Regions from separate parts of the Kribbella sp. NPDC003557 genome, predicted to be linked through region 2. Evidence: riboswitches for the same ligand, from Rfam matches in the RefSeq annotation. Region 2 holds a riboswitch; each other region holds the start of a gene.
What was found. Region 2 has a riboswitch for thiamine pyrophosphate ahead of ABZW60_RS10295 (cytosine permease). Riboswitches for the same ligand answer to the same signal wherever they lie in the genome.
Positions count from the first base shown of each region.

Region 1: another riboswitch for thiamine pyrophosphate. It lies ahead of thiC (phosphomethylpyrimidine synthase ThiC); the one in region 2 lies ahead of ABZW60_RS10295 (cytosine permease).
Region 3: another riboswitch for thiamine pyrophosphate. It lies ahead of thiS (sulfur carrier protein ThiS); the one in region 2 lies ahead of ABZW60_RS10295 (cytosine permease).

Region 1 is NZ_JBEXMY010000001.1:1,213,160-1,222,670, forward strand. Features, by position in the region: gene ABZW60_RS05835 (RDD family protein) at 1-678, shown strand, start outside; gene ABZW60_RS05840 (hypothetical protein) at 670-1,224, opposite strand; gene ABZW60_RS05845 (transposase) at 1,221-1,820, opposite strand; gene thiC (phosphomethylpyrimidine synthase ThiC) at 1,962-3,584, opposite strand; TPP riboswitch at 3,575-3,709, opposite strand; gene ABZW60_RS05855 (lysophospholipid acyltransferase family protein) at 3,750-4,496, shown strand; gene ABZW60_RS05860 (hypothetical protein) at 4,500-5,531, opposite strand; gene ABZW60_RS05865 (hypothetical protein) at 5,531-7,507, opposite strand; gene ABZW60_RS05870 (hypothetical protein) at 7,509-8,357, opposite strand; gene ABZW60_RS05875 (AAA family ATPase) at 8,371-9,511, opposite strand, start outside.
Region 2 is NZ_JBEXMY010000002.1:896,915-906,425, forward strand. Features, by position in the region: gene ABZW60_RS10290 (cation:proton antiporter) at 1-724, shown strand, start outside; gene ABZW60_RS10295 (cytosine permease) at 663-1,988, opposite strand; TPP riboswitch at 1,984-2,101, opposite strand; gene ABZW60_RS10300 (alpha/beta hydrolase) at 2,119-2,778, opposite strand; gene ABZW60_RS10305 (hypothetical protein) at 2,775-3,581, opposite strand; gene ABZW60_RS10310 (DUF3152 domain-containing protein) at 3,611-4,468, opposite strand; gene ABZW60_RS10315 (ATP-binding protein) at 5,312-6,505, opposite strand; gene ABZW60_RS10320 ((p)ppGpp synthetase) at 6,655-7,668, shown strand; gene ABZW60_RS10325 (MFS transporter) at 7,655-9,064, opposite strand; gene ABZW60_RS10330 (ABC transporter ATP-binding protein) at 9,230-9,511, shown strand, end outside.
Region 3 is NZ_JBEXMY010000002.1:160,840-170,350, forward strand. Features, by position in the region: gene ABZW60_RS06685 (pyridoxamine 5'-phosphate oxidase family protein) at 1-203, opposite strand, end outside; gene ABZW60_RS06690 (DUF5937 family protein) at 276-1,220, shown strand; TPP riboswitch at 1,236-1,347, shown strand; gene thiS (sulfur carrier protein ThiS) at 1,338-1,541, shown strand; gene ABZW60_RS06700 (thiazole synthase) at 1,543-2,316, shown strand; gene ABZW60_RS06705 (DUF6807 family protein) at 2,291-4,153, opposite strand; gene ABZW60_RS06710 (RidA family protein) at 4,214-4,600, shown strand; gene ABZW60_RS06715 (serine hydrolase) at 4,597-5,469, opposite strand; gene ABZW60_RS06720 (LysR family transcriptional regulator) at 5,466-6,338, opposite strand; gene ABZW60_RS06725 (MBL fold metallo-hydrolase) at 6,448-7,455, shown strand; gene ABZW60_RS06730 (N-acetyltransferase) at 7,445-8,185, opposite strand; gene ABZW60_RS06735 (PLP-dependent aminotransferase family protein) at 8,238-9,511, opposite strand, start outside.

The sequences.
Region 1 (9,511 bases), on a different contig from region 2:
AGCACACCGACGCCGCCCGACGACAACCGGCCGCAGGACCAGCCGTACGGAACCCCGCCGCCGGGCTACGGGCAGCAGCCGGGCTACCCGCACCAGCACGCCCAGCAGCACGCCCAGCAGCACGCCCAGCAACAGCCGTACGGACAGCCCTACGGGCAGTCGCCGTACCCGCCGGGCTACGGCCAACCGCCGTATGGTGCCTACGGCTATGGGTACGGCGCTCCCACGCCGCCGCTGGCCGAGTGGGGCTCACGGGTCGCGGCGTCGCTCCTCGACAGTCTGATCTCGACGGTGCCGCCGCTGATCGGGTTCGGCGTGCTGATCGCGAACGTCGCCGCGCGGGACGGCAACCCGTACCCGGAGGACAATCCGCAGTGGTGGGCGATCATCCTGTTCTTCCTCGGCATTGTCGCGAGTATCGGGCTGAGCCTGTGGAACCGGGTCTTCCGTCAGGGCCGGACCGGCCAGAGCGTGGGCAAGAGCGCGCTGAACATCCGGCTGATCGACGCGACGACCGGGGAGTCGATCGGCGCCGGCCGGTCCTTCCTCCGCGACTTCCTCGCCGGCCTGTTCGACAACGCCTGCTTCTTGAACGTGCTGTGGCCGTTGTGGGACGACCAGCGGCAGACGTGGCACGACAAGGTCATCAACACCTACGTGATCAGGACGTCAGTGTGAGCGCAGCAGACCGGCACAGGTCACGGCCCACAGGACGCTGGAGAACGTGCCGATGATGAAGCGCTCCGCAACGGCTTGCGGGGTCACCGACGCGGGCTGATCAGGGCTGCGCAACTCCGGGTACCTGGCCAGTCCCTTGATCGCCAGCACCACGGCGATCCCTTCCGGCCAGCCGGACACCAGCGACGCGTAGATCGCCATTCGCTCGAGCGCGCCGATCAAGGCGCCACCACGCAGGACCTCACCGGCTTTCTGCGTCGACTGGGCCCGGGTGTTGCCTCGGTCGGCCAGCGCCATCACAGAGGTCGTGAGCGGCCCACCGCCGGTCACGGCCAGCGCTCCGGCCAGCAGGAGCAGCACGTTCCACCAACGCTCGGCCCAGCCCGCTACACCGTGCCCGGCGAGCAGCAGCACGCCGACCGCGGCCAGGCAGGCCAGCATGACTGCGCTGATGACGATCTCGGGATTGGAGCCGGACTTGGGGACCCACGCCAGGACAGCGAGCACCAGTGCGGCGGCGGTGAGCGACAGGATCAGCGCCGTCACGCAGCGGCCCCGCCCGCGAGGAGGTCCGCGGCCAGCACCCGTCCGCGCTGTTCCTCGGCGAATCCCGCAGCCTGGGCGCGTTGGGTCACCGCCGACTGGCTGATTCCGAGTTTCACGCCGATCTCCCGCCTTGTCAGTCCTTCGCCCAACAGGTCCGCCACTGCCCAGCCGCGGTCGCTGCGGCGCCGCAGGACGGACGCCATCAGCCACAGCACCGTCTCCACCTGCTCCGCCCGGCGCGGGTCCGCGCCGACCACGTTCAGGTGGTGCGGACTGGATTTCGCCCGGGTCACCGCCTCGCGCGCGAAGACGTATGCCTCACCGCTGCCGGCGCGGGTGCTGCGCGGCAGCGGTTCGGTGACCGCGCCGATGCCGAGTCCGACGTACCAGCTGTCCGCCCGGAGCAGCTCGACGATCACGTCGATGGTCGCGCGCGCCTCGGACAGCACGCCCTGCACCTCGTCGCCGGCGGTCCGCTCGAACTTCCGCAGCAGCCCGGTCCGCCGCGGCCGGCGGTTCAGGGAGTTCAGTAGCTCGGGTACGAGATCGCTCGTGCTTCGGCTGCCGCGCTGATCTACCGTGAGAACGAAGACCATCGCCCTGCACCTCCTTCCGAACGGGTTAAGGCTACAGTCTTATTCACGTAGAGTGAAGGGCAAAACCTGAATCGCTTCAGCCCGTCACTCACCGTATCCGGCCCGGAGTGCGGTGCACGCCGGGCCGGACGGCGTACCGACTCAGTCCGTGATCTGCAGGTAGACCTTCTGATCGCCCGCCTTGAAGGTTTCCGACATCTCCGCGAAGCCGGCCTCGATCGCCTCGGCCGACGTCAGGCCGCGTTCCTCGGCGTACGCGCGGATGTCGGCGGTGATCCGCATCGAGCAGAACTTCGGCCCGCACATCGAGCAGAAGTGCGCGGTCTTCGCGGGCTCGGCCGGCAGCGTCTCGTCATGGAACGACCGGGCCGTGTCCGGATCCAGCGAGAGGTTGAACTGGTCCTCCCAGCGGAACTCGAACCTTGCCTTGGACAACGTGTCGTCCCAGGCCTGCGCGCCCGGATGTCCCTTGGCCAGGTCGGCGGCGTGAGCAGCGATCTTGTACGTGATCACGCCGGTCTTCACGTCGTCGCGGTCCGGCAGCCCGAGGTGCTCCTTGGGCGTGACGTAGCAGAGCATCGCCGTCCCCAGCCAGCCGATCTGCGCCGCGCCGATCGCCGACGTGATGTGGTCGTACGCCGGTGCCACATCGGTTGCCAACGGCCCCAAGGTGTAGAACGGCGCCTCCCCGCAGAGCTCCTCCTCGAGCCGGACGTTCTCGGCGATCTTGTGCATCGGCACATGCCCCGGGCCCTCGATCATCACCTGGACGTCGTGCTCCCAGGCGACCTTGGTCAACTCGCCGAGCGTCCGGAGCTCGGCGAACTGCGCCTCGTCGTTGGCGTCCGCGATGGACCCCGGGCGCAGCCCGTCGCCGAGCGAGAACGTCACGTCGTACTCGCGGAGGATCTCGCACAGCTCCGCGAAATGCGTGTACAGGAAGGACTCCTGGTGGTGCGCCAGGCACCAGGCGGCCATGATCGACCCGCCGCGCGACACGATCCCGGTGATCCGCCGCGCGGTCAGCGGTACGTACCGCAGCAGGACGCCGGCGTGCACGGTCATGTAGTCCACGCCCTGCTCGCACTGCTCGATCACCGTGTCGCGGTACACCTCCCACGACAGCGCGGCCGGATCGCCCTTCACCTTCTCCAGCGCCTGGTACAGCGGCACCGTCCCGATCGGCACCGGTGAGTTCCGCAGGATCCACTCCCGGGTCTCGTGGATGTTCTTCCCGGTCGACAGGTCCATCACCGTGTCGGCGCCCCACCGGGTCGCCCAGACCAGCTTCTCGACCTCTTCCTCGATCGAACTGCTGACGGCGGAGTTGCCGATGTTCGCGTTCACCTTCACCAGGAACTTCTTCCCGATGATCATCGGCTCGCTCTCCGGGTGCCGCCGGTTCGCCGGGATCACCGCCCGGCCGCGCGCCACCTCCGCCCGGACGAACTCCGGGTCGAGTCCTTCCCGCAGTGCGACGTACCTCATCTCCTCGGTGATCACCCCGGCCCGCGCGTGCCCGAGCTGGGTCCGCGGCTCGCGGCCGGCGATCCACTCGCGCCGCAGCGCGGGCAGACCGGCCTGGACGTCGATCTCGGCCGACGCGTCGGTGTACGGACCGGACGTGTCGTAGAGGTCGAAGTGCTCGCCGTTGGTCAGATGCACGCGGCGCGCCGGTACCCCGAGCTCCCCGCGACGGATCTTCTCCGAGCCCGAGATCGGGCCCGTGGTGACGGCCGGTCGGATCGTGCTGACATTCGTCATGCTGCTGCTCCCTACGCCGGAATTACCCGGACAGGTTCGGCGGTCGGCGGCGCCGGCAGCAGAGTCTTGTCTCTGGCCAGCCGCCCTCTCAGCCCACTACGGTGCGAGCTCCCGCGATCTCCAGTTGTCACGGACCACCCTAGACGAACCCTGTAACGTCGAGGGATGCGCGACCTCGTCTATCCGCCCGTCATCGCCTTCGCGAAGACCGCGTTCACGGTGCTGGACCTCAAGATCCGCCGCACCGGGACCGAGCACGTCCCGCGCACCGGCGGGGCCCTGATCGCGATCAACCACATCAGCTACGTCGACTTCATCCTGGGCGGGTACGGCGCGCTGCCGGCCAGGCGGCTGGTGCGCTTCATGGCCAAGGAGGTGCTGTTCCGCAACCGGTACTCCGGCCCGCTGATGCGCGGCATGCACCACATCCCGGTGGACCGCGAGGCCGGCGCCGCGTCGTACCAGCAGGCGATCCGCTACCTGAACGACGGTGAGCTGGTCGGCGTCTTCCCGGAGGCGACGATCAGCCGCTCGTTCGAGCTCAAGGAGTTCAAGTCCGGCACGGTCCGGATGGCCGCGGAGGCCGGCGTACCGGTGCTGCCGATGATCCTGTGGGGCACGCAGCGGATGTTCACCAAGGACCACCCGCGGGACTTCACCCGGCACCGGCCGATCTCGATCAGCGTCGGCGCCCCGATGACGGTGACCCGCGACGACGACCCGGTCGAGGCGACCGCGCGGCTGCGCTCCACGATGGCCGGAATGCTCGACGAGACGATCCGCTCGTACCCCGAGCAGACACCCGGCGCCTGGTGGCTGCCGGCCGCGTACGGCGGCACTGCCCCGACCCCGGCCGAGGCCGCACGCCTCGACCAGGAGGAACTCGCACGGCGTGCGCTGAAGAAGAAGTAGGTCTCAGGTGACGCCTTTCGGCGTCGTGGAGGAGCCGAGCAGATTGCCGGCCCGCTCGAGCATGTCGGTGGCGAACCGCTCGCTGAAGCCGGCCGCGAACCCGCTCACGGCGAACACCGCGGTCGACTCGGGCCCGCCCGCACCTTGTGTCGCCGTCACCACGGTGAAGTAGGCCAGCGCACCGAACACGGCGCCGATCGCGGGGCGCAGGGCCCCCAGCATCACTCGCTGCCAGCGCGGCGCCGTGTCGTCGATGATCAGGTTGCCGGCCGCCATCCGCTGGATCACGCTGACCGTGGCGCCCAGGATCGCCATGCAGGTCGCCGCCACGATGGCCGACGGGGTCAGCGCCGACTGCCACCACTCCGCCGCGGCGAGACCCAGCAGTGCTACCAGGCCCAACGCGGGAACGGTGCCCAGCAGCACACCTTGGAAGTACTCCAGCCGCGCCTGCCGCTGCAGCAGCGCGTCGACCCGGGCCGTCATCGTGGCAACCTCGGTCTTGGCAGCAGCGATCGACGCGGCCTTCTGCTGGCCGGTCGCCTCGGGGTTCGCGACCGTATCCGCGGCGACCATGATCCGGGTCAGCCCGGAGTACGCGTGGTCGGTCGCTTCCTCGAGAATGTCAGCAAGGTCCTTGCCGGACAGGCCGTAGCGCGCCTTGCGGGCCGCGATCTTGCAGTTCACCTCCACCGCGACGAGTTCGGGCGGAGGTGCGTTGACGATCGAATGAACCGTCCGGTCCTTGGCCAGCAGGCAGCCCCCGACGACGATCCGGCAGAAGTACTGTTTCTCGATCCCGCCGTGGCCGAAGTGCGCGTTCAACGCCGGGATCAGCCAGTTGCCGGCCGCGGCGCGGCGCGGATCCGGCGAGCGCGCCAGGCTCTGCGCCTGGACGATCTGGCCGAACGACACCGGCCCGTGGACGGCGGCCTGGAACAGGTCGGGGAACCGCTGCGCGTAGGACTGGCCGTCGCCGATCTCCGAGACATCGTCCGAGCGGTAGTTCGGCTCAGGTGCGCTTTCGGCGGGCATCAGGTCATCTCCCGTTGCTGATCCGCCGGCACCTGGCGCGGTTCGTCCACCGCCTCGGCGGTCAGCGCGCGATCGATCGGGTCGAACAGGGTGCCGGGCACCAGGCGCAGGACGGGGTGCGGGCTGGGTGAGCCGCGGGTGAACGCGTCGGCCGGCGGCATCTGCCAGCTCGACGCCAGTGTCAGCAGCGCGTCGGTCCGGAGGTTCACGGCGGTTCGCTGGCCGCCGTTGATCGTGTACGACGGCAGCGCGGCGGTCGCGTGCGCCCCGGCCAGGTCGGCGTACGGCAGGGCGCCCGGCGACGGCTCGTCGTACCCGCGGCGGAAGCCGGTCAGCCAGGTGTCGAGGCCGGCCGTCGCGGTGCGGAACCGGATCCAGCGATGGTTGTCCCAGCCGTTGCCGAGGACGAACCGGGTGACGAGCTTCTGCGCGCCTGCCTGACCACGCTCGACCAGGTCGGTCACCACCTTGTCCTTCATCGTCAGGTTCAGGCCGCCTTCGTCGTGGTCGTGGTAGATCGTCACGATCCGGTCGCGGTAGCCGGGCATCACCAGCTGCGCCTCGTCGACCCAGCCGCGCGCGGTGTCCAGGATCGACCGGCCGAACATCGCGACCAGGCCGAGTCCTTGTCCGTTCCATCGGGTCCAGCGCCGGTTCAGCCCGCCCTGGTTGACCACCGGCAGCCGAGTGTTCTCGGCCTCGTCCTTCGTGTCCTTCGGTACGCCCGGCGGGAAGGGTGCCAGGTCGACCGCGAACGTCGGCCGGGCCGGCAGCGGCGAGTCGAAGAAGTGCACCGGCAGGTTGCTCGCGATGCCGCCGTCGGAGAACCAGTTGACCTCGAAGTCCGGCGCGGGGACCGCGTGCAGCGCCTGCTCCGGCCCGGCCTCCGGGTGGGCGTCACGCCACTCCGATACCGCCGCGCTCACCTTCCGGTACTTCGGGTGCGTGAAGTCGATCGCGTACAGCGGCACGGCGGAGATCAGGAGCGGGAAGCTGAGGCTCATCCGGGTCGCGACGATCACCGGGAGGTCGGCGGCGAGCGGGAACGGCCGCTTCGCCCCGGCCTGCAACCTGCGCAACTGGCCGGCCCATCGCCTGGCCGGTTGCGAGGACAGCGGCGGCGGGTGCTCGCACATCCAGTCCACGACCTCGGCCGGGAACAGCTTCTTGAACTCGCCCGGGTCGAAGAAGTACTCGTGCTCCGGCCACGGCATCCGCATCGGCTGGTGCCGGGTCAGGTTGGTGGTCATCATCCGCAGCTCGACACCACCCGCGGTCAGCTGCCCGAAGGTGATCGGTGCCGCGTTCTTCGGCCGCCCGGCGAAGTCCTGCAGCTTGGCGTACAACCAACGGGTCAACGGGTCGGCGTCCGGGTTTCTCCCTGCCATCCCGTTGCACAGTCCGAAGTTGTTGTCCGGCACGTCCTTCGCGAGACTCCGCAGCACGCCGATGACAACGGCCGTGACGGCGCCGACCACGAGCACGAGCGCTCCGGCGATCACCGCGGCCCACGACGCCACCCCCTGACCGAGGAGCCCGAGGACGAGGAGTACGAGGCCCGGCACGGCGCCGGCCAAGGCCCACACGGCGAAGGCGGACAGGGCGGCGACAGCGATGCGCGCGACCCGGCCGGGGCCCGACGTACCGAGACCGGCCGTGAAGACCTTGTACAAGGCCGCCGTACCAGCTTGAGGCTGGAAAAGCCGGAACAACAGCGAGGTGCCTCCGCGACCGCGCGCCATCAGATCGGCAGGCAGTCGTTCGAGCTTCTCGAACCCGTCGGCGGCCCGGCCGAGTTCCGCTGCCGCCGCGGCCGCCGCAGCGATGGCCCCGGCCGACGATCCGCCGACCGACGCGAGCTTGTACTGGCGGGCGAGTTCGCAGACCGCGCTCGGATAGATCACCCCGCTGGTGATCCCGCCCTTCATCAGCACGTCGCAACTGCGCTGCGGCGCGGGTGGATAGGTCGTCGTCATGTCATCCCCCGAACAGTCGTGCGAAGAAGGCCTTGATCACCTGGTGCGTCATCGCGACGTACTCGTCGTCGTCGGTGAACGTCTCCCGGACCGCGACCACCGCGTCCTCGAACGCCTTCCGCGCGTCGGGGTCGCCGGGCGCCTTCGCTGCCTCCGCCTTGCGCTGCGCCACGACTTCGAGAAGTGCGACGAGCTTGATCAGATGACGCCGGCGGTTCGCCACCAGTCCCAGCCGCTGGAGTGCGCAGACCTCGATCGTGGTCCGGCCACGGACACTCTCCCGGCCGCGGATCCGGCGGGGCCTGATCTGGCCGTCGTCGACCGTGCCCGTGTCCCAGACGAACTCGAGGTGCTCCTCGGGGTCGTCGAAGTACGGGTGCAGCAGCAGCGGGCGCTCGTTCTTCTCCTCGCCGTCGCGGTGGGCACGGCGCTTCTCGGTCGGCAGCGGGAACGCGTTCGCCTTACCGGCCGTCGCGGGCAGACCGGCCGGGAAGTCCTGCTTGCGTGGGCTGTTGCAGTCGGTGCAGGACGGCAGGAGGTTGTTCCAGTTGCTGGCCAGCCACCAGTACCCGGGCGGGGTCCGCTGGCCGGCGATCGTCACCTCACCCTTCGGCCGGAAGTGCTCGACGGCCGTCGGCTGCGTGGCGTCGTAGAACGTCTCGCAGTACGCGCACCGGCCGCCGAAGGCATCCTTCAGCGCCTGCCGCACCTGCTCGTGCTTGTAGGCGTTGAACGTGCCCGGGTACCGCGCAAACTCGTTCGCCGGGTCGGCGTAGAACGCGGCGATCCTGGTCCGTTCGCGCTGCGCGGCCGCGCTCGACAGGCTGGCCGGCGCTTGCGGGATCGGCATCCGGCGCATGCGATCACCCCCTGCTGTCCGGGGTCGGAAGGTGTGAGGCCCAGACCGCGGCGAGGTCCGCGTCGAGCGCCGCCGACCGTTCGTCGCGTTCCTCGGCCGGCGCCGGATCGCCCTCGGCCCGGCGCCGCGCGATGAACTTGTCGGCCGAGTCCAGCAGGAGCCGTTCGCGTTCGCTGCGGCCGAGCTGGTCCAGTTCGTCGAGCCTGCTGCGTACCTCGGCCAGCCGGGCGGACTGCTGACGGTTCGGTTTCCGGAGAGCCATCAGCCGGTAGTACTCGGACCAGAGGTCGGCGACGACCGGGTCGTCGGTGCTGCCGAGGCCGAAGTGCTCGGAGGTGAGCAGCTGATCGACCCGCATCCCCTGCACGGGCGGAAGATCGCTGATCGCGACGACGCGGTTCTGCGGATTGCGGCGGATCACCGTGACCTCGCCGTCGAGCACCCCGCGCAGGCACAGCGGATCGTGGGTGGTGACCACGAACTGGACCCGCGGCAGCAACTGCCGCAAGGCCGCGACGATGCGCATCCGCCAGCGGGGATGGAGATGGGCGCCGAGCTCGTCGATCAGCACGATGCCCTCGGCCAGGGACACGTGCTCCCACAGGCCGAGCACGGTACTCATCACGTCGCACGCCAGCACGAGCATCGACTGGTACCCGTCGCTGAGGTCGTCCAGCGAGCTGCGCTGCCGGCCCTCCCGGACCTGGACGACGTGGTGAGTCCGGTCGGCGACCAGCCGGGCGCCGGACGGCAGATCGAGCAGCCGGGTCAGGCCGTCGGCCACGACGGCGTACGTCGGTTCGGGCAGCGAGAGCAGCCATTCGGTGGGGTCCGCCATGGCGAGGAACGGGTTGAACAGGTTGTCCACACGGCTCATGCCGGTGCGCGGCGGCATCACGACCGCTTGTGGCCGGGGCAGCAGCCGGGTGGCGCCGTACCCGAGCAGCAGCACCCGCGCGGCTTCCGGCCCGATGAACTCGGTCGAGGTGCGATCGAAGGTGACCTGCAGCGGCACCGGGTCACCGGTCAGGTAGACCTCGATGCTGCCGTGCCGGCTGCCGTAGCGCAGCAGCTTCTGCGGTGCGATGCCGAGTTCACGCCGGTACCCGCCGCCGATCAGGGCCAAGGCGATCGCCTGCAGGATC
Region 2 (9,511 bases):
GCTGGTCTTCTCGACCGAAGGCGGCAGTGCGGGCGAACGACTCGTCATGGTCGGGCTGTTCGCGCTGCTGGTCGTCGTCACGGGTCTCGTGGTCGCCACGGCAGGGCGGTCACAGCGGCTCGGTGGGGTGCTGTTGCGGTTGCAGGACACCACCGCAGAGATCAGGGTCCGGGCCGCTGTGGTGCTGTTGGTCGCCTTCGTCGCCTTGGCGGAGCAGTTCGGGTTGGAGACGATCCTTGGTGCGTTCCTGGCCGGGGCCGTCGTCGGGCTGGTGGACCGGGACGCCACGTCGCACCCACGGTTCCGGATCAAGCTGGAGGCGTTGGGCTACGGGTTCCTGATCCCGGTGTTCTTCGTGACGAGTGGACTCCGCCTCGATCTGCGCGGCCTGCTCGACGATCCGGCCGCGCTCGTCCGCGTGCCGTTGTTCCTGCTCGCGTTGCTGGTCGTCCGCGGCGTACCGGCGTACCTCACGGTGCGCACGCTCGGCCCGCGGGCCATGGGCGCGACGGCGCTGCTGCAGGCGACCTCGCTGCCGTTCATCGTGACGGCGACGCAGATCGGCGTGGAGACCGGGCTGATGGGCCCGGTCACCGCTGCCGCTCTCGTCTGCGCCGGGCTCCTGTCCGTGCTGGTGTTCCCGGCGGTCGCGCTGGTGCTGCTCAGGCGGCCTGCCGCCGACCGATCCGGCCGAGCAGTACCGCAGCCACCATCGAGACGATGATCGACGTGTACGTCGCGCCGAGCCAGCTCGGTACGGGCTGGTCGTTGAACAGGCCCTGCTGGAGCCTGGTCCAGAACGGCGACCAGCCCGCGACGGTGCCGGGGTTCACGAGCTGGTACGCGACGAAGCCGATCAGCCAGGCGACCGTGGGCTGCCAGCGGAACTTCGCCGTACTGGACACGTCCCACCGCATCTTGCTGACCACGAAGAAGTCGGCGATCGCCACCGCGAACAGCGGGACGAAGACCGAGCCGATCAGGTACAGGAACTGCGTGTAGTTGCCCAGGTCGATGAACAGCGCGATGCCGGTGGCGATCGCGCCGATCGCGACCGAGATCCACCGCCGGTCGATGTGGCCGATCAGGTTGTGCGCGGCCATCGTGGTCGAGTAGACGTTCGCGTACGCCTCGTCGACCTCGTCCACCAGCAACACGAGCAGCGCGATCGCGCCGGCCGGCAGCGTGACCAGTGCGGTGATGACGTCGTCGCTGTTCGTCCCCAGCGTCGCGACGGCGACCACGCCGAGGGCGTAGTACGCGATGGCGGCCAGGCCGTAGCCGAGCGTGGAGCCGGCGAACGCCGCCTTGTTGGTGCGCGAGTGCCGCGTGTAGTCCGCGGCCAGCGGAGCGAACGACACGACACCGGCCGCGGCGAGGTCGACCGCCGGCCAGAAGCCGAACACGCTGTCCTGCGGCAGGGCGTGCGTCGGCTTGCTCAGCACCTGCACGAACAGGTACACCGACGCGATCAGCACGAGCCAGACCATGAACTTGCGCAGGATCTTCACGCTGCCCAGCGGACGCACCGCCATCGCGGTCGCGATCACCCCGGCGAGTACGACGAACAGCCAGCGCCACCGCTCGCTCGTCACCGCGACCGCGGCCTGCGAGATGACGATGATCTCCATCGTCGCCCAGCCGACGTTCTGCGCGATGTTCAGGACGGTCGGCGCCATCGAGCCGCGGCGGCCGAACAGGCCGCGCAGGCTCGCCATCGCCGGCGCACCGGTCTGCGACCCGAACACGGCCGCGCCGCCGAGCACCAGCGCGCCGATGCCGCAGCCGACGAAGACCGCGAGCAGACCCTGCCACAGCGAGCCGGTGTACGCCGCGACGAGCGCGCCGGTCACCGGGCCGAACAGCGAGATGCCGAAGTTGCCCCAGAGGGTGAACTGGTCGAAGAAGCCGAGCGTGCGCGGCGCATCGGTGGTGAGGACGAGCGGCGCCTCGGTGGTGCTCGCAGGACGAACAGCTGTATCGGTCATGAGTGACCCCACTCCCTACGCCGGCATTACCCGGTCAGGTTCAGGCGGTCGGCGACCCAGCTGTCGCCCTCTCAGCCCGCGCATCCTCGGTGCGAGCTCCCGCATAGGTTGGTGCTGCGAGTTTAACGCGTCAGCTATTTTCCGGCAGCGCGGCTGCTCGTTCTATGAGCGCGGCCAGCTCCGGGCCGTTGGTGACGACCGGCATGTGCGCACCGGTGTCCAGCGTGCGCGCCTCACCGTGACTGAGCTCGGCGAGCTGCTCGAGCCACTCCTTCGTACACATCAGGTCGTGCTTGCCGCGGACCAGGACCACCGGCACCCGGACGTGCGGCATCACCGCGGCCAGGTCGTGGATCCGCGACGCCTCGCCGGCGCGGGCGATCGACGGCAGTGTCGTCCGCGCGTACTGCGGGCTGATCCGGACCAGCTTCGGTACGTCCGGGATGGCCGAGCCGACGAGGCGGACCGCCCGGTCGACCCAGCTCGACATCCGGATGTCACCCGTCGGCGCGGCGAGGACCAGCGCGTGCACGAGCTCGGGGTACCGGACCGCCGCCTCGACGACGATCTGGCAGCTTGCCGAGTGGCCGACCAGGACGGACCGCTCGCGGATCTTCCCGGCCAGCGCCACCGCGAGTGCCCGCGGGTGCAGGTCCTCCCGGGCGCCCGCCGGTTCGCCGTACCCGGGCAGCGTCACCACGTGGTACGGCGTGACGAGATGCTCGACGGTCCGCGCGTACGACTCCGGGCCGAGGCCCAGGCCGGGCACGAGGACGATCGGTGCGCTCACTCCCAGGGCGCCTTGGCCGGTGCACCCTTGACGACCGGGTTCGACACGTCGGGCTTCAGCTCGCGGTACCCGAGGAACAGGCCGACCGCGAGAAGCAGCAGGCCGACGCCACCCCAGCCGTACGCCGTGGGCAGCCGGTGGACCGCGTCGTCACTGCCACCCAGGCCGGTCGACAGCACCATCAGCAGCCAGACCAGGATCAGGACGACCGACACCGCGACCAGAAGCAACCCGGCGAGCTCAGCCGGCTCAGGTCGACGGCCGGCCTTACGACGGGCCAGCACGTCGCGGAGCCACATCACCAGCGCGCCGGTGCCGACGACCAGGAGCAGCAGCTGGCCGATCGCGTCGAGGACGTCGGTCCGCAGCGGGTGGTTCAGCGGCGAGCCCGGCGCCTGGGAGATCTCCCGGAGCGCGACCCGCTGGACGGAGACGACCAGCAGGCCGTAGATCGCGGCGATGAACGCCGCCAGACCGACGACCCGTGCAGCCCGCGGATCCCGCGACGGCTCGCCCCGGCCGTACGTCGGAAGCTCATGCGGCTCCGGACTCGCCTCGGCGCCGTACGGCGCGCCAGGACGATAGGCCGGGGGCTGGTGGTACGCCGGGTTGCTCTGCGGTGGCGGCTGGGTCCCGTAGGGCTGGGGCTGCGCGTAGGGGAACTGCTCAGGCGGAGCAGGCGGACCGCCGTACGTGCCACCGCCGTACGGCGTGGGCGGAGCGTAGTGATGCTCCTCACCAACGGGCTGCTGCTTGTCGGGCTCATCGCCCCGGCCATACGTCGGGAAGTCCTGTGACGACATCGGTAGCTCCCTCCGTCGTACCCAGTTTCTCAGGTGGCCTTGATGGTCGGCCAGGCGTTCGGCAGGCAGCCGGCCAGGCCCTTGGTCTGCTGCATCATCACCGGCGCGGGGGTCTTCGGAGTGGTGCAGGCCGAGTGCCCGTGACCGAGCGCGTGACCGACCTCGTGGTTGACCAGGTAGCTGCGGTACATCTCGACGTTGCCGTTGTACGCCGGGATCGCGTAGATCCAGCGCTTCGCGTTGAGCACGACCCGGTCCTCGACGCGGCAGGACACCTCACCGCCGGTGTCGAGCGGCAGGCACAACTTGTCGGTCAGCGTCGGCGTCGCGAGGATGATCCGCAGGTCGGCGTCGACACGGTCCGTCCGCTCGAAACTCACCGGGTGCACCGCCTGCCAGCCGCGCGGATCCGTCAGCGTCTTGTGAATCGCCGCCGCCACCGCGGCCCCGTTCACCGACACGCCTTGCTCGATCTCCACCCGGTACGTCAGCTTGTCGCGCACACCGGTCGCCTTGTTCGACCCCGGCACCACAGCGAGCTTCCCGGTCGAGACCAGCACGTTCGGCTTCGCGCCCTTCGGCTTCCGCGTCAGCGTCGGCGCCGGCCGCAGCGGCGTGGTGAACTTCTGCGTCGGCGTAGCGATCGGAGTAGGCGTCACCGTCGGCGCCACCGGCGCTTCCTCAGCCGCGACCTCGTTGACCCCCGCAACCGCCTGCGCCGCAAGACTGTTCCGGTGCGCCACATCCGGATGCGCCACCACCACAGTCCCCAGCACCGCCAGCGCAGTCACCACAAGCCACTGCCCCTTGTACGACTTCCGCCGACTGTGCCGCCCACCCCGACGCCGAGACACGTCGGCCCGCTGGCCGCTCCGCCGGGTGGTCATGACAAGTGACCCTACCGATACCTGCCAAAGCACGAAAGCCCGGTTGTGTTAAGCCGCGGTCAGATGCGTTGGCGGAACAGGAGGACGGGCTATCGGTTGGCGCATGGTGCGGCGGTCGTCAGTGGGTGCGGATGCTGCGCGTAGGGGTTGTGGGCGTGGGTTGTGGGCGTGGGTTGTGGGCGTGGGTTGTGGGCGTGGGTTGTGGGCGTGGGTTGTGGCGTGGGTTGTGGGCGTGGGTGTGGGTGTGGGTGTGGGTCGACCGTGGAGCACTGGTCGGCCGGCAGGGCGGCTCTGTTGCCAGCCGCACGTACCGGGGTCGGCTGCTGGAGACCACGGTGATGCTCGGCGGGGCGTTGGCTTGCAGTCGCCCCGCACAGCAGCGCGAACCAGCGGGCGCCAGCCGCAACACCCAGGCCAGACGGAAGCAGTACGACGGCACGAGCCGCACGACCGGGGTAGACCGTTCCCCTCGCCGACCACCGTCGTGCTCGGCAACGCGTCCGCCTGCAGTCACCCCGCGCGGCAGCGCGAACCGGCGGGCGCCAGCCCGCAACCGCCCGGCGCCAGCCGGAAACTGTACGACGGCACCAGCCGCAGGATCGTTGGAAGACCGGCCCGCTCGCCGGCCACGGTCACGCTCGCCACGACATCCGCCCGCAGTCGCACCGCGCGGCAGCGCGAACCAGCGGGCGCCAGCCCGCAACCGCCCGGCGCCAGCCGGAAACTATGCGCCGGCGCCAGCCGGAGGGTGGGTGGAGGCGCGCGTAGCTGACGCACCGAGGAGCGACGCGACGAGAGCGCGGCTGCGTAGCACGCGGGGGCGAGATCCTGCTCCAGCAGTTGTCAGGCTGTTCTTGTGCGGAGGAACTTGCCGAAGTGGGGGACGGTGAAAGCCACAGTGCCGCGTTCGGCGGAGAAGACCAGGCCTTTCTTGATCAGGCCGTCGCGGGCGGGAGACAGGGACTGGGGTTTGCGGTTGAGGGTGCTGGCGACCTCGGCGGTGGGGACGGAGCCGTCGTCGACGCCGATGCCGAGTTCGGCCATGGCGCGCATGTACTCGCGTTCGGCGGGCGTGGCGCGTTCGTAGCGGGAGCCGAAGAAGCCGACGGTCAGCTCGGCGGACGCTTCAGGCGCGGCGACGGCGACGTCCTTGATGGTGATGGGTGAGGTCGGCGCGTGGTCCCAGGTCGAGTGCGCGAAGGCCTGCACGAAGTAGGGGTAGCCGTCGGTCTGCGCGTACAGCTCGTCCAGCGCCTCCTCGTCGTACTGCACGCCTTCACTCTCGGCCGGCACCATCAGCGCCCGGTCGCACGCCTCGCGCGCCAGCCGGTCCACGCGGATGTAGCGGAACAACCGCTCGGAGTACGACTTGCTGGCCGACAGTACGGCAGGCAAGTGCGGCAACCCTGCACCAACGACGACCAGCGGAGCGCTCTGCTGCGAGATCTCGTGACAGGCGGCGCACAGCGCGGACAGGTCGTCAGCACTGATGTCCTGCATCTCGTCGATGAACAACCCGACCCCGACTGTCAGATCACCGGCCAGGTCCGCAGCGTCGGTGAAGAGCTCGATCAGATCCATCTCCAGGTCACCGGAGTCCGCCCGGCCCTTCGCAGCAGCGACGTCGACCGGCGGATGCCACCGGATGCCCTTCCGGTCGTTCGCCGCGGTCCGCAGCGCGAACGCCTTCAGTACGGCGCTGAACTGGTCGACCTTCTCGTCGTCGCGATGCCGGTGTCCCAGCTCCCGCATCGCGGTGTGCAGCGCCTGCGCGATCGGCAGCCGGATGCTCTGGTCCGGCCGGGCCTCGATCTTCCCGGTACCCCATGCTCGCTTGATGGCCTGTGAGCGCAGTGTGTTGAGCAGCACCGTCTTGCCCACACCCCGGAGTCCGCTGAGCACCAGGCTCCGCTCCGGTCTGCCTGCCGCGACCCGCTCGAGCACTACCTCGAACTGCCGCACCTCGGTGTCGCGTCCGGCCAGCTCAGGCGGCCGCTGACCGGCGCCGGGCGCATAGGGATTCCGGATCGGATCCATGCTTTCACTGTATGAGCGCGTCTAGCGTTTTCCGTAGATTGACCGATCGAGGACCAGAGCGTGTCGCGAGCGCTCTCTACGGCTTTCTAGTGAAATGACTAGAAAGCGATAGACACCGTGAGCGACCCGAAGACCACTATGGTTCCGCCATGGTGGAGTGGGCTCCGCAGGCAGGGGCGTTGTACGAGCGGGTGCACCAGCAGTACGTCGGGGGCGCGCGCAAGCTCGAGTCGCTGATCAACGAGCTGATCGGCGAAGAGGAAGGCATCAACTACCTGAGCGCGACGGCCCGCGCGAAGGATCCGGAGTCGTTCCTCGCGAAGGCGTCGAAGCCACACCCGGACGATCCCGGCAGGCCGAAGTACGACGACCCGCTGAACCAGATCACCGACCTGGTCGCGGCCCGGGTGATCACGTTCCTGGTCGAGGCGGTGGACCGGGTGTGCGAGGTGATCGAGGAAGAGTTCGAGATCGTCGAGCACACCGACATGGGCGCGCACACCCGCGCGCAGGGCGTCTTCGGGTACGCCAGCAAGCACTACCTGGTCCGGCTGAACGAGCACCGCCGCGAGCTGCCAGAGTACGCGGTGCTGAAGAACCTCGTGATGGAGATCCAGGTCCGTACGGCGGTCCAGCACGCCTGGGCCGAGTTCGAGCACGACATCCGGTACAAGCTGGACATCCCGCCGGGCCGCAAGCCCGAGTTCGACCGGCGGTTCCTGCTGGCGGCCGCGCTGATGGAGCTGGCCGACAACGAGTTCACCGAGATCGACCGGCTGTACCGCGAGCTGGCGGCGACCGCGGAGGACAAGGCGCCGCTGGACCTGACCACGGCCACGCTGACGACGTACCTGACACGTCGCTACCCGGATGCTCCGCACGCGAAGACCACCCACTACGCCTGGATCCTGGGCATCCTGCACCGCCTCGACATCACCACAGAGGAGCAGCTCACAGAACTGCTCACGGGGATCGACAGTGAAGCCGTGCAGGCCGCCATGACCCACCGAGCGCCGGCAGGCACGGTACGCCGTCTCGACGACGACCTGCTCGCCGCCAAGGGACCTGCCTACCTGGACCTGTTCCCTGACGAGGAGCGCCGCCAGAAGATCCTCCGCGGCCGACTCAAAGCCCTGGTCCGGGCCGAGATCATCCAGCCCTGACGAGGTCCTCCGCCGTACGACGGGCCCAGCGGGTCGTGGTGATGAGGCCGAGCACCAGTACGAGCGCACCGCAGCCCGCAATGATGTACCAGCACAGCTGAGCCGCGTCGACGAAGCCTGTCTCGAGAGAGCCGACCAGACGCGCAGTGAGGACAGTGCCCGCGACAGCAACACCGAGCGAGGCGCCCACCTGGCGGCTGGTCGAGGCGATCGCCGCGGCGACGCCGGCCTGGGACCGTGGCATCCCGGAGACCGCGGCGTTGGTAATGGGTGCGTTCAGCATCCCGAAGCCGAGCCCGAAGACCAGATAGCTGACAAGCAGATGCGCGGTGGAAGTTGTGGTGCTCAGCCGGGACAACAACAGACCGGACGCGGTCAGCATCGTGCCGGCGACGACCAGTGGCACCCGCGGGCCGCGGTGACCGACCAGCCACCCGGACACTGGTGCGAACACCACGGTCATCGCGGCCATCGGCAGCGTCAGAAGACCGGCATGTAGTGCGGTGAACCCGCGCACCGACTGCAGATAGAGCGAGTTGAGGAACAAGAACCCCGACAACGCCGAGAACCCGCACACCGCGATCAGTGTGGCTCCGGAGAACGGTGCACTGCGGAAGAACCGCGGCTCCAGCAGCGGCTCCTCCCGACGCTGCTCGTAGTAAACGAGCGTCACCAGGGCGACCGCGGCCACAGCGAAGCACCCGATGATCAGCGGCGACCCCCACCCGGCCGACCGGCCCTCGATGATCCCGTAGGTCAGACCGCCCAGCAGCAGTACGACGAGGACCTGCCCGACCGGATCGATCCGTCGCGGTACGGCGGCCCGCGACTCCGGCACGAACAGCGCGGTCATGACGACCGCGGCGACCGCGACCGGCACGTTGATCCAGAAGATGAACCGCCACCCGGCCGCATCCACGAGTGAACCGCCGACGACCGGACCGACCGCCATGCTCAGCCCGACGACACCGCCCCAGACCCCGATCGCCTGGGCGCGCTCACGCGGGTTCGTGAACGTGTTGGTGATGATCGACATCGCCACCGGGTTCAGCATCGACCCGCCGACGGCCTGCAGCACCCGGAACGCGATCAGCAGGTCGATGCTCGTCGCGACTCCGCACAGCAACGACCCGATCCCGAAGAGCACCAGCCCGGTCTGGAACGTCCGCCGGCGTCCGACCCGGTCCGCCGTCGACCCGGAGACCATCAGCAGGCTGGCCAGCACCAGCGTGTAGGCGTCGATCGTCCACTGCAGCTTCGTGACCGAGGCGTCGAACTCGGACCGGATCGCAGGGAGCGCCAGGTTCACGATCGTCGAGTCCAGCCCGACGATGAACAGGCTGGAGCAACAGATCGCGAGCACCAGCAGCCGCCGCCCGCGGGTCAGCTCCTCCACCCGGCTCCCTCCATCGATTGAAGACTGTACTACCTGGTCTGGAAACGGTTCCCGACTGTCCACGAAAACGGTTTGACGGACTGTCGGCGGGGCCGCCTAGGCTTGATGTATTCGCCTGGTCAGGTGCCTTCTTTCAACCCCTTCTATGCCTCTTTGTGAGACGTCATGTCCCTGCGCCTCATTCCGTTCGCCGATCCGGGTGTGCCGGACACCCGTTCCGGCCTCCGACTCATTCTCTGGCTGGAGCACCAGCAGCTGCGCGGGCAGGCCCCCGCAGTCTTCTGGGGTCTGGTCTATTTCGGCGGTATCGCCGCCGCTCCGGTCGCCGTCGGTCTCGCCGTCCAGGCGGCGATCGACCTGTCCTGGTCCAAGCTGATCCTGGCCGGCGCGCTGCTGCTGGCCTTCGGCGCGGCCAAGGCCGGCGCCGACTCGTTCTTCCACAAGGCC
Region 3 (9,511 bases), 740 kb from region 2:
TCGCCTGTGCCGGTGCGATGCAGTCTGGTCTTCTTCGACCGGGTCGGAGTCATCACCTGGAACCGGCCCGAGTCCGGCAGGTACATGAACCACACAGGTGTCACGTGCGGCGACCAGCCCGGGTCGTCGATCGCCAGGACCGCGATCAGGGGCTGCGCCAGGAACTCGGCCATTTCCTCGGTGTCCATTCTGCGAAATCCCATGGCACCGACCATCGCATGCGCCACCGACAGCCTGTCGATTTAGGATCTGCCTACATCGACGAAGGGATCGGGGTGCTCACCTATCAGCTGACGTCGCAGGACCTGGCGGACGTCCGGTTCGCGGTGTCGCCGGTCGCGGAGATGGTGCTGTCGTTGCGGGCCCTCAGGGATCCGGGCCGCTTCCCGCTGCAGCTGGCGTGGGTCCGGGCGGTGCAGCCGTACGTCGCGGAGCTCGACTGGGACGTCCTGCGATGGCTCGTCAACGACACCATGGGCAGCCCGGACTTCCTGACTCCGCGCCCGTCCTCGCCCCTCACGCAACTCGAAGACGAGCTGAACCTGATCGCCGCCGTCGACACCGCCACGTTCGAACGTCAGATCATCGCGGTCAACCAGCAACTCCCCGAGGACCTCACCGTCGACAAGGTCGTCGAGGCGCTACGCCAGTACTGGGACGCCGTCATGGCGCCGTACTGGAGCCGCATGCGCACACTGCTGTCCGCAGACATCAGCTACCGCGGCCACGTCCTCACGCAACAGGGCACCGGCGCCATGCTCAACGGGCTGGGCCCTGCCATCACGTACGCCGACGGGCTGCTCAAGGTCGACCGTGTCGCCGAACAGAGCCGCACCGAGGACGTCGCCGGCCGCGGACTCGTACTGCAGCCGACGCTCTTCGGCCCGCACGCGGTCATCCCGTTCGACCCTGGCGCCGAACCGCTGCTCGGCTATCCGCCACGCGGTCAGGCGCACCTGTGGTCGGTCGTCGAGCCACCGTCGCGCCATGACCTCGCTCAGTTGATCGGTACGCCGAGAGCGCACATCCTCGAGCTCCTCACCCATCCCCGGACAACGACCGACCTGGCCGGCGAGCTGAAGGTCACCCCGTCCGCCGTGAGCCAGCACTTGCAGCTACTCCGCCGCACGGGTCTCGTCGAACCGGAACGCACCGGCAAACAGGTCCTCTACAGACCGACAGAGCTCGCTGCCCTCCTCACCGGCACCACCGTCGACTGACCCGTCAGCTATAGTCGAAGCGTCCGCGGGAGCTTGCAGCGAGTGGGCTGAGAGGGTGACTGGGCCGTCACCGACCGCTGAACCTGAATCGGGTAATTCCGGCGTAGGGAGGAAGCGATGGAATCCGTCTGGGTGAACGGTACGGCGATCGACGGGTCGGCCGGCCGGTCCGTGGCCGAGCTGATCGCGGAGTACTCCGACCGCAGTACGGGGATCGCGGTCGCGGTGAACCAGAACGTGCTGACCAGGGCCGAGTGGGCGCAGACCACGCTCGCGCCCGGCGACCGGGTCGAGATCGTCAGCGCGACCCAGGGAGGCTGAGATGGACGATCCACTGGAGCTCGGCGGGCGCACGTACACCTCCCGCCTGATCATGGGGACCGGCGGTTCGGCCAACCTCGAGGTGATGGAGGAGGCGTTGATTGCCTCCGGCACCCAACTGACGACGGTCGCGATGCGCCGCCTCGGCACCGGCCACGAAGGCTCGGTGCTCGATGTGCTGAAGAAGCACGGCATCGACGTCCTGCCGAACACGGCCGGCTGTCACACCGCGGCCGAGGCCGTGCTGACCGCGAAGCTGGCCCGGGAAGCGCTGGAGACCGACCTGATCAAGGTCGAGGTCGTCGCCGACGACCACCTGCTGCTGCCGGATCCGGTCGAGCTGCTCGACGCCGTGGACGCGTTGGTGGCCGACGGTTTCACCGTGCTGCCGTACACGAACGACGACCCGATCCTCGCCCGTCGCCTCGAGCAGGCCGGGTGTGCGGCCGTGATGCCGTTGGCCGCACCCATCGGTTCGGCGCTCGGCATCCGCAACCCGCACAACATCGCGCTGATCGCCGAGGCGGCGAACGTCCCGGTGATCGTCGACGCCGGCATCGGTACGGCGAGCGACGCCGCACTGGCGATGGAGCTCGGCTGCGACGCGGTGATGCTCGCGACCCCGGTGACCCGCGCGGAGAAGCCCGCCCTGATGGCCGCCGCGATGCGCGACGCCGTCTCCGCCGGGCGGAACGCACGCCTGGCCGGCCGTGTGCCGAAGCGCTGGCAGTCGGCGCTGGCGTCGTCGCCTACAACTGGTCTGCCAACGTTTTAGCCTCAGCCGCGTCCACTGCCCTGTCCAGCAGGAGCGCGGTGAGCGACAACGTCAGGTCCTGGTTGGGCTGCAGCGTCAACGGATGCTCCCAGGCGAGCGCAGGGCACGCGCCGACGTACTCCGCGGTGCGCAGGAACCACGGCCACACCTGATCCGGCTGCAGCAACAACAGAGTGACATCGCCCTGGACCAAGGCGAGCCACGGACTGTGAGATCCAAAGGCAGTGTCGCGCCCGTCACCGTCGGCACAGAGGACAGTCGTCGACGCAGAGGGCAACCGCCAGAAGATCCCGCCGTAGCCAGCACCCGCGCGTCCACACGTCGCCGGGCTGTCGATGCGGACCGAGCCGTAGCGGGCTGTCAGCACGCTGTGCCAGTCGAGGCGCCAGCCGCCGAAAGCGAGGTCCCCGGTCAGGCGCCGCCGTTCGACCAGTTGGGGTCGACCCTGTTCGTCGTACCAGGTGATGTCGTCGATCAACGAGCGGCCGTCGACCGTGACGCCGCGGCTGCGTTGCTGACCGTGGTTCGTGAGCAGGGTCGGGCCTTGGCCGCGCACGTAGGTCCGACCGCCCCAGTGCGACGTGCCGTTGACCTGGGCGATGGACAGCGAGAGTCCGTAGTGGTGCCGATGATCGACCGGGTTGACCTCGGTCAAGGGGTGCCCGCCGAGCGTCCGAACGGGATGCAGGTACGGCCGCGGTGCGTGCACCTGCGGCATCCGCCGCCCGAACTCGTACCGCGCGAGCAGCCCCGCCGAACTCCCGAGCGCGTAGATGTCGCCCTGTCGCTGCCACCCGACCTGGTCCGCGGCGCCGTCCCCGCTCCACCGCGGCTCCGGCGGCACCGGACCGGTACTCGCCCGCACCGCCAGCCGCAGCTCGGGTACGGCGTCGGCCTCGCCCGCTCCGGCCGTGATCGCCGCATGCAGCCGCTGCCACGCGAGCTCGCCGAGGTCCTTCTGCGGCACCCGCACCGTCGTCAGCGACGGTACGGCGAACCGTGCCAGCCCGATGTCGTCCATCCCGGTCACCGAGAGGTCCTCGGGGACGGCGACCCCGACCTCGTTGAGCCGCGCCAGCAACCCGAACGCGACCAGGTCGTTGAACGCGACCACTGCGGTGGCCTGCGATTCGAGCACCCGCTCGACCGCGGCGTACCCGTCCTCGATCGACCAGCCGCACTCGAGCCGGACCAGCTCCAGGCCGGGGATCTCCCGCTCGGCGAGGTCGAGTGCCGCCAGCCGCAGCTTGTTGGACGCGCTCGCCGCCGGGCCGGACAGGAACGCCAGCCGCCGGTGCCCGAGGCCGACCAGGTGGTCGACGACGATCCGGGCGGCACGGCCGTAGTCGACCACCACCGACGCCACCTCTGCCGGGCCCTGGCGGTTGACCAGGATCACCGGCTGCGCCTGCGGCAGCAGCTCGAGCAGCCGCTCCTCGTCCATCCGCGGCGAGACCATGATCAGCGCGTCGCAGCGGCGCCGGGCCTCGATCGCGATCGCCGCCTCGGCGTCGGGGTTCTCGGCGGTCTCGGCGACCAGCACCTTGTAGCCGGCCGCCGCGGACGCGTTGGTGATCCCGCGCAGGATCTGCTGGAACAGCGGGTTGCCGAGGTCCGGCACGACCAGCGCGACCATGTTCGTCCGGCCCAGCGACAGGCTGCGGGCCAGGTCGCTCGGCCGGTAGTTGAGCCGTTCCGCCGCGGCGCGCACCCGGGCGACGATCTCGGGTGCGACACTGAGCCGACCGTTCATCACCCGGGACACGGTCGCCCGCGACACCTCCGCCGCCCGCGCGACGTCGGCGATCGTGATCGAGTCCTTCGGTGTCCGTCCCACGCTCGTATCCTCTCGCGATGGAAACCGGTTTCTCAACCCTGGCCGGGGTATATCTGGTGCATGACTGAGCTGGAGTATCCGCAGGTGGCGGGCGTTGCACCGGGCAACGGGTACAGCCATGTGGTGACCGGAACCGGCCAATGGGTCGCGATCTCGGGGCAGGTCGCACTGGACCCGGACGGGAGGTTCGTCGGCGTCGGCGATCCGGCCGCGCAGGCCGAGCAGGTGTTCGCGAACCTGGAGCGCTGCCTGGCGACGGCGGGCGTCACGTTCGAGAACGTGGTCAAACTGACGTACTTCGTCACCGACATCGGCTACCTGCCCGCGGTCCGCACAGTCCGCGACAGATACATCCCGGGGCCGAAGCCCGCGAGTACGGCGGTCCAGGTGGCCGCGCTGTTCAGCCCGGACGCGATGCTCGAGATCGAGGCGTTCGCAATCGTCTAGCGCAGGGCGTCGACCGCCACCCGGGCGGCCTCGCCGATCGCGGCGTCGACGCGCGGCTGGCGGAAGTCGCCGCGCGCGGCCAGCGTGAGGACGGCGATCGCGAACGCCGCCCCGCCGGGCAGCGTGACGACACCCGCCTCGTGCCGCAAGGCGCCGAACGTTCCGGTCTTCCCCGCGACGCGGACGCCGTCGTGCGGGAAGCCTGACGCCAACCGGTGCAGGAAGATCTGCCGGTGCATCGTCGCCTGCACGAACGCAGTCTGCTCGGCCGACAGCAACTCCCCCGCCCACAGCCGCCGCAGCAGGAGGGTCAGATCGCGCGCGCTGGCCGCTGACCCGTTCGCCGCCTCGTACACCCCGACGGGATCGGTCCGGTCGTTGTCCGCGAGGACGGCGAGCGCGGCGTCGGCGTCGTCCGCGCCCGTACGCCGTTGCAGGTCCCGCAGGTTGGCCGCCGTACCCCGGCGGACCCAGGTGTGGTGCAGGCCGAAGGACTCCAGGATCGCGGCCAGCCGGCGCAGACCGACGATGTCCAGCAGCGCGTCGGCCGACGCGTTGTCCGAGACGGTCGCCATCGACAGCGCCAGATCGCGCAGCGACACCGTCACCGGGTCGGCGAACACGGACAGCCCCGTCGGTCCCGCGGTCCGCTCCGACGGCTCGAGCGTCACGCGCTCGCGCGGATCGAGTTCACCCTCGTCGACCAGCCGGCAGAACCCGGCGAGCAGCGGCAGCTTGTAGACCGACGCCAGCGGTACGACCATGTCGGCGTCGAGCTCGACGGTCGCCCCGGGGTCGTCGAGCGAGACCGCGTGCAACCAGCCGCGGACGCCGGCGTCCTCGAAGATCCCGCGGATCCGCGCGTTCACGACGCCAGCGCTTCCGTGAGCTGCGCCATCACGTCGTTCGGCCGCAGGAACGGTGTCCGCGTCCTCGACCAGACGAGTCGGAGCCGCAACGGCAGCGGATCGTCGGCCAGCCGATGCCGCGCGACGCCTGGTGCGATCAGGGCCGGGTCGGCGGTCACCACGATCGCCTGGCCGGCCGCGGCCATCGCCAGCCCGGCGCGTTCGTCCGTCACGACGACGGTTCCGCCGTCCGGCCGGTGCAAGGCCAGCGTGTCCAGGAACAGGTCCCGAGCGGCCGGCGCCTCGGCCCGCGGACGGACGGCGATCGGCAGGCCCTCGAGCTGTCGCAGCGCCACGACCTCGTCGTGCACGGTCGACGCCGGCACCAACGCCCAGGTCGGCAGGAGCGAGACCGGTCCGGCCTCCAGACCGTCCAGTACGGCGGGATGCTGTACGGCGGCCAGGGTCAGGCGGCCCGTGCCGACCTGGTTGACCAGGGAACTCGTCGGCGCGGTCACCACCGTGACTCGGCTTCCCGGAATGATCGAGCCGCAGGCGGCGGCGACGGCCGCACCCGCGGACGGCGGTACTTCGGGCGCGAGGCCGAGCCGGATCTCGGGGCCTTCCGGATCGCGGGCCACGGCTGCCTGGTGTAGCTCCTCGATCGAGGTCAGGGCGCGGCGTGCGTACGGGAGGAGCGCTGCGCCGGCGGGGGTGAGCTCGACGTTTCCGGCGCCGCGTTCGAAGAGCTTGGCGCCGACCAGGGCTTCCAGGCGGCGCAGGCCTTGGGAGAGCGGGGGCTGGGTGATGCCGACGACGCGTGCTGCGTCGCCGAAGTGCTGTTCCTCGGCGAGGGCGATGAAGATCTGGAGGTGTCTTTCGGTCAGCATGGACCTGGCTGACCTGCGGTGATATCTCCAGACAATCGGGTCATGCGTAAGAGCATATTCGACATCGCCGGAGCGCTCGCCTTGACTGGCGGAAACGAGAGGAGACAGCGTGAAGGTGAGTCGGAGAGGGATGCTGGCGGGCGCGGCGGCGGCCGGCGCCGCGGGCGTGGCGGGGGCGATCGGCCTCGAAAACCGCAGCGAGGCAGCAACTTCAGGGCAGGCAGGTCAGGCAGGCTTGGCCGGTCAGGCGGAGAAGGCCGGGCAGGCGGGCCAGGCCGAGCAGGCTGGGCAGGCCGGGCAGACGCAGCAGGAGGCTGTCGAGCTGACCTGGTTCGGGACGCATGCGTGGCAGATCCGGTGCGGTAAGAGCGTCGTGTTGACCGATCCGTGGCTGACGCGGTTCCACACCGGGACGTTCACCCCCGAGGGCGCCGACCCGAAGACGAAGCTCGTGATCAAGCCGGACGTCATCGACAAGCACCTCAGCACGGCGGACGCCATCCTGGTGCACCACGGCCACTACGACCACATGGCCGACGTGCCGTACGTCGCGAAGCAGACGCAGGCCACCGTGCTCTGCACCGAGACGCACGCCAACCTGCTGCGCGCGATGAAGACGCCGGACGAACTGCTGTCACCGGTGCGCGGCGGCGAGTACCTGCCGTTCGAGGGCTTCACGATCGAGGTGTTCCCGTCGCTGCACTCCTGCGGCGGCAAGCGGCACACCTACGCGTACCCGGGCTACCGGTACGCCGTCCCGCCGCGCCCGCGCGTGATCGAGGACCTGGTCGAAGGCGGCACACTCGCGTTCGTGATCACGATCGGCGGCAAGCGCGTCCTCAGCCTCAGTACGGCGAACTTCGACCCGAACGCGCTGCGCGACCTCCAGGTCGACGTCGTCCTCGCGGCCCCGGGCGGCGAGCCGGGCATCACCGACCGCCTGCTGCGGACCATCAAGCCGGTCAAGAAGGTCATCGCCACGCACTGGGACGACTTCGACAAGCCGCTCGACGAGCCCGGCATCCCGTGGACCGACCTGACGCCGCTCCGCACCTCGGTCGAGAAGACCGGCGCCGAGTTCGTCGTCCTCGATCACCTGCAGAAGGTCACGCTCTGACCCGGTAGTGGTAGCGCGAGACGGTCCGGAAGCCGAGCCGGTCGTACAAGGTCCGCGCCGGCGCGTTGTCCTCCAGGACGCTCAGCCAGACCCACTTCGCTCCCCGATCCGTTGCCGCCTGCAACAAACCGTGGATCACCGCGGCGGCCAGGCCCTGGCGGCGGAAGCGTTCGTCGACGGCGAGGCAGTAGAGCCCGGCCGTGTCGTCGACGAGCGCGAGCCGGCCGATCGCCTGCGCGCGCTGATCGTCGGGAACCGCCGCGTACAGCGCGTTCCCGCGGACCAGGAGCTCCTCCGCGGTCGCCCTGGTCTCGGCGCCACGCCCGTCGACACTCCACCAGAAGTCGGTCCAGCCGACCGACGGCGTCGTGGATATATTCACCGGCCGCGTCGGCGCGGGCAGCGTCGCGAGGATGTCGGAGATCGCCGCACACTGCACCAGCGTCGGGTTGCGCACCTCGTACCCACGGGCCTCGAGCCGTGCATCGAGGTCGCTCGGCTGAACCGCCGGGCTGATCTGGAACGACGGCCTGATGTCGTGCGCGAGATACAGGTTCTCCACGTACTCCAAGGCCCTGTCGAGGTCGAACGGCGCACTCGCGGGCAGCACCGAGTTCGCTCGCAGGGTGACTCCGGCGTTGCGCCGGACCAGCCAGCCGTCCAGTTCGGTGCTGTGGGCGGCCTGCCAGCCTTGGTTCATCAGAGCGTCCATACGCGCTTCGGCGATCACTCCACCCAGCGTAGGACCGCTCGGATCGAATTGCAATGAAACGGATACTTATTCATCCACCGCGGATCTCGGCGACCGCGTCCGCGAGCAGGTCGATGCCCTCGACAACTTCTTTCCGGGACAGCGAGCCGTACCCGAACACCAGCCCGGCCGGACCGGTTCCGGAAACCCAGTACGGCGCCAGGCCGTACACCCCGAGCTCACGCTTCAATGCCGCCTGCCGCAGCGCGTCCTCGCCGAGGTCCGGCGGCAGCCACGTCATCACGTGCAGCCCGGCCGAGATCCCGACCGGCTCGAGTTCGGGCAACCGCGCCGCCAGCCGCTCGACCAACGTGTCCCGCAGCGCCCGGTACCGCGGCCGCATCCGCCGCAGGTGCCGGTCGAACTCACCCCGTGCCACGAAGTCCGCGAACGCCAGCTGATCGAAGACCGGCGACCCACGATCGTCCATCAGCTTGGCCTGCGCCATCGGCTCGACCAGCCACGACGGCAGGATCAACCACCCCAGTCGCAGCCCGGGCGCCAGCGTCTTACTCGCCGTGCCGGCGTACGCGACCCGATCGGGTGCGAGGCCCTGCATCGCCCCGACCGGCTCCCGGTCGTAGCGGTACTCCGCGTCGTAGTCGTCCTCGATCACCAGCCCGCCCCACGCGACGAGCGCCGCCCGGGTTTCCGCCGAGGCCACCGCGCCGGTCGGGAACTGATGCGCGGCGGTCACCAGGACGACGTCCGCGCCGGACCGCTCCAGCGCCGCCACGTCGATGCCGGTCTCCAGCATCGGTACGCCGACCACGTCGAGACCGGCTGCTTCCGCGACCTCGCGCAGGTCGTTGTCGGACGGATCCTCCACCGCGAGCCGCTTGCGGCCCTGCGCGGCCAGCACCTGCAGCAGCAACCGTGAGCCCTGCGCGAAGCCGTTGCAGATCACCATGTTCTCCGGGCGCGCCGCCGTCCCGCGGACCCGGTTCAGGTAGTCGGCGAGCGCGGTGCGGAGCTCGATCGTGCCGCGGCCGTCGATGTAGGCCAGGCTGCGGTACGGCGTCTCGTTGAGCACGCGGCGGATCGACCGGAGCCAGGCGGCGCGCGGGAACTCGGAGACGTCCGGGCGGCTGTAGCGGAAGTCGATCCGCGGCGGGCCGGCAACTGCCGTCGGGGCGGCCGACGGCGAGACCACGGCGATATCGGCGACCTGTGTGTACCCGCCGCCGCGGCTGACCAGGTACCCCTCGGCGACCAGCTGCTGGTACGCCTCGACGACCACGCCGCGCGACAGCCCGAGGTCCTGCGCCAGCGCGCGCGTCGACGGCATCACGGTCTCGGCGCGCA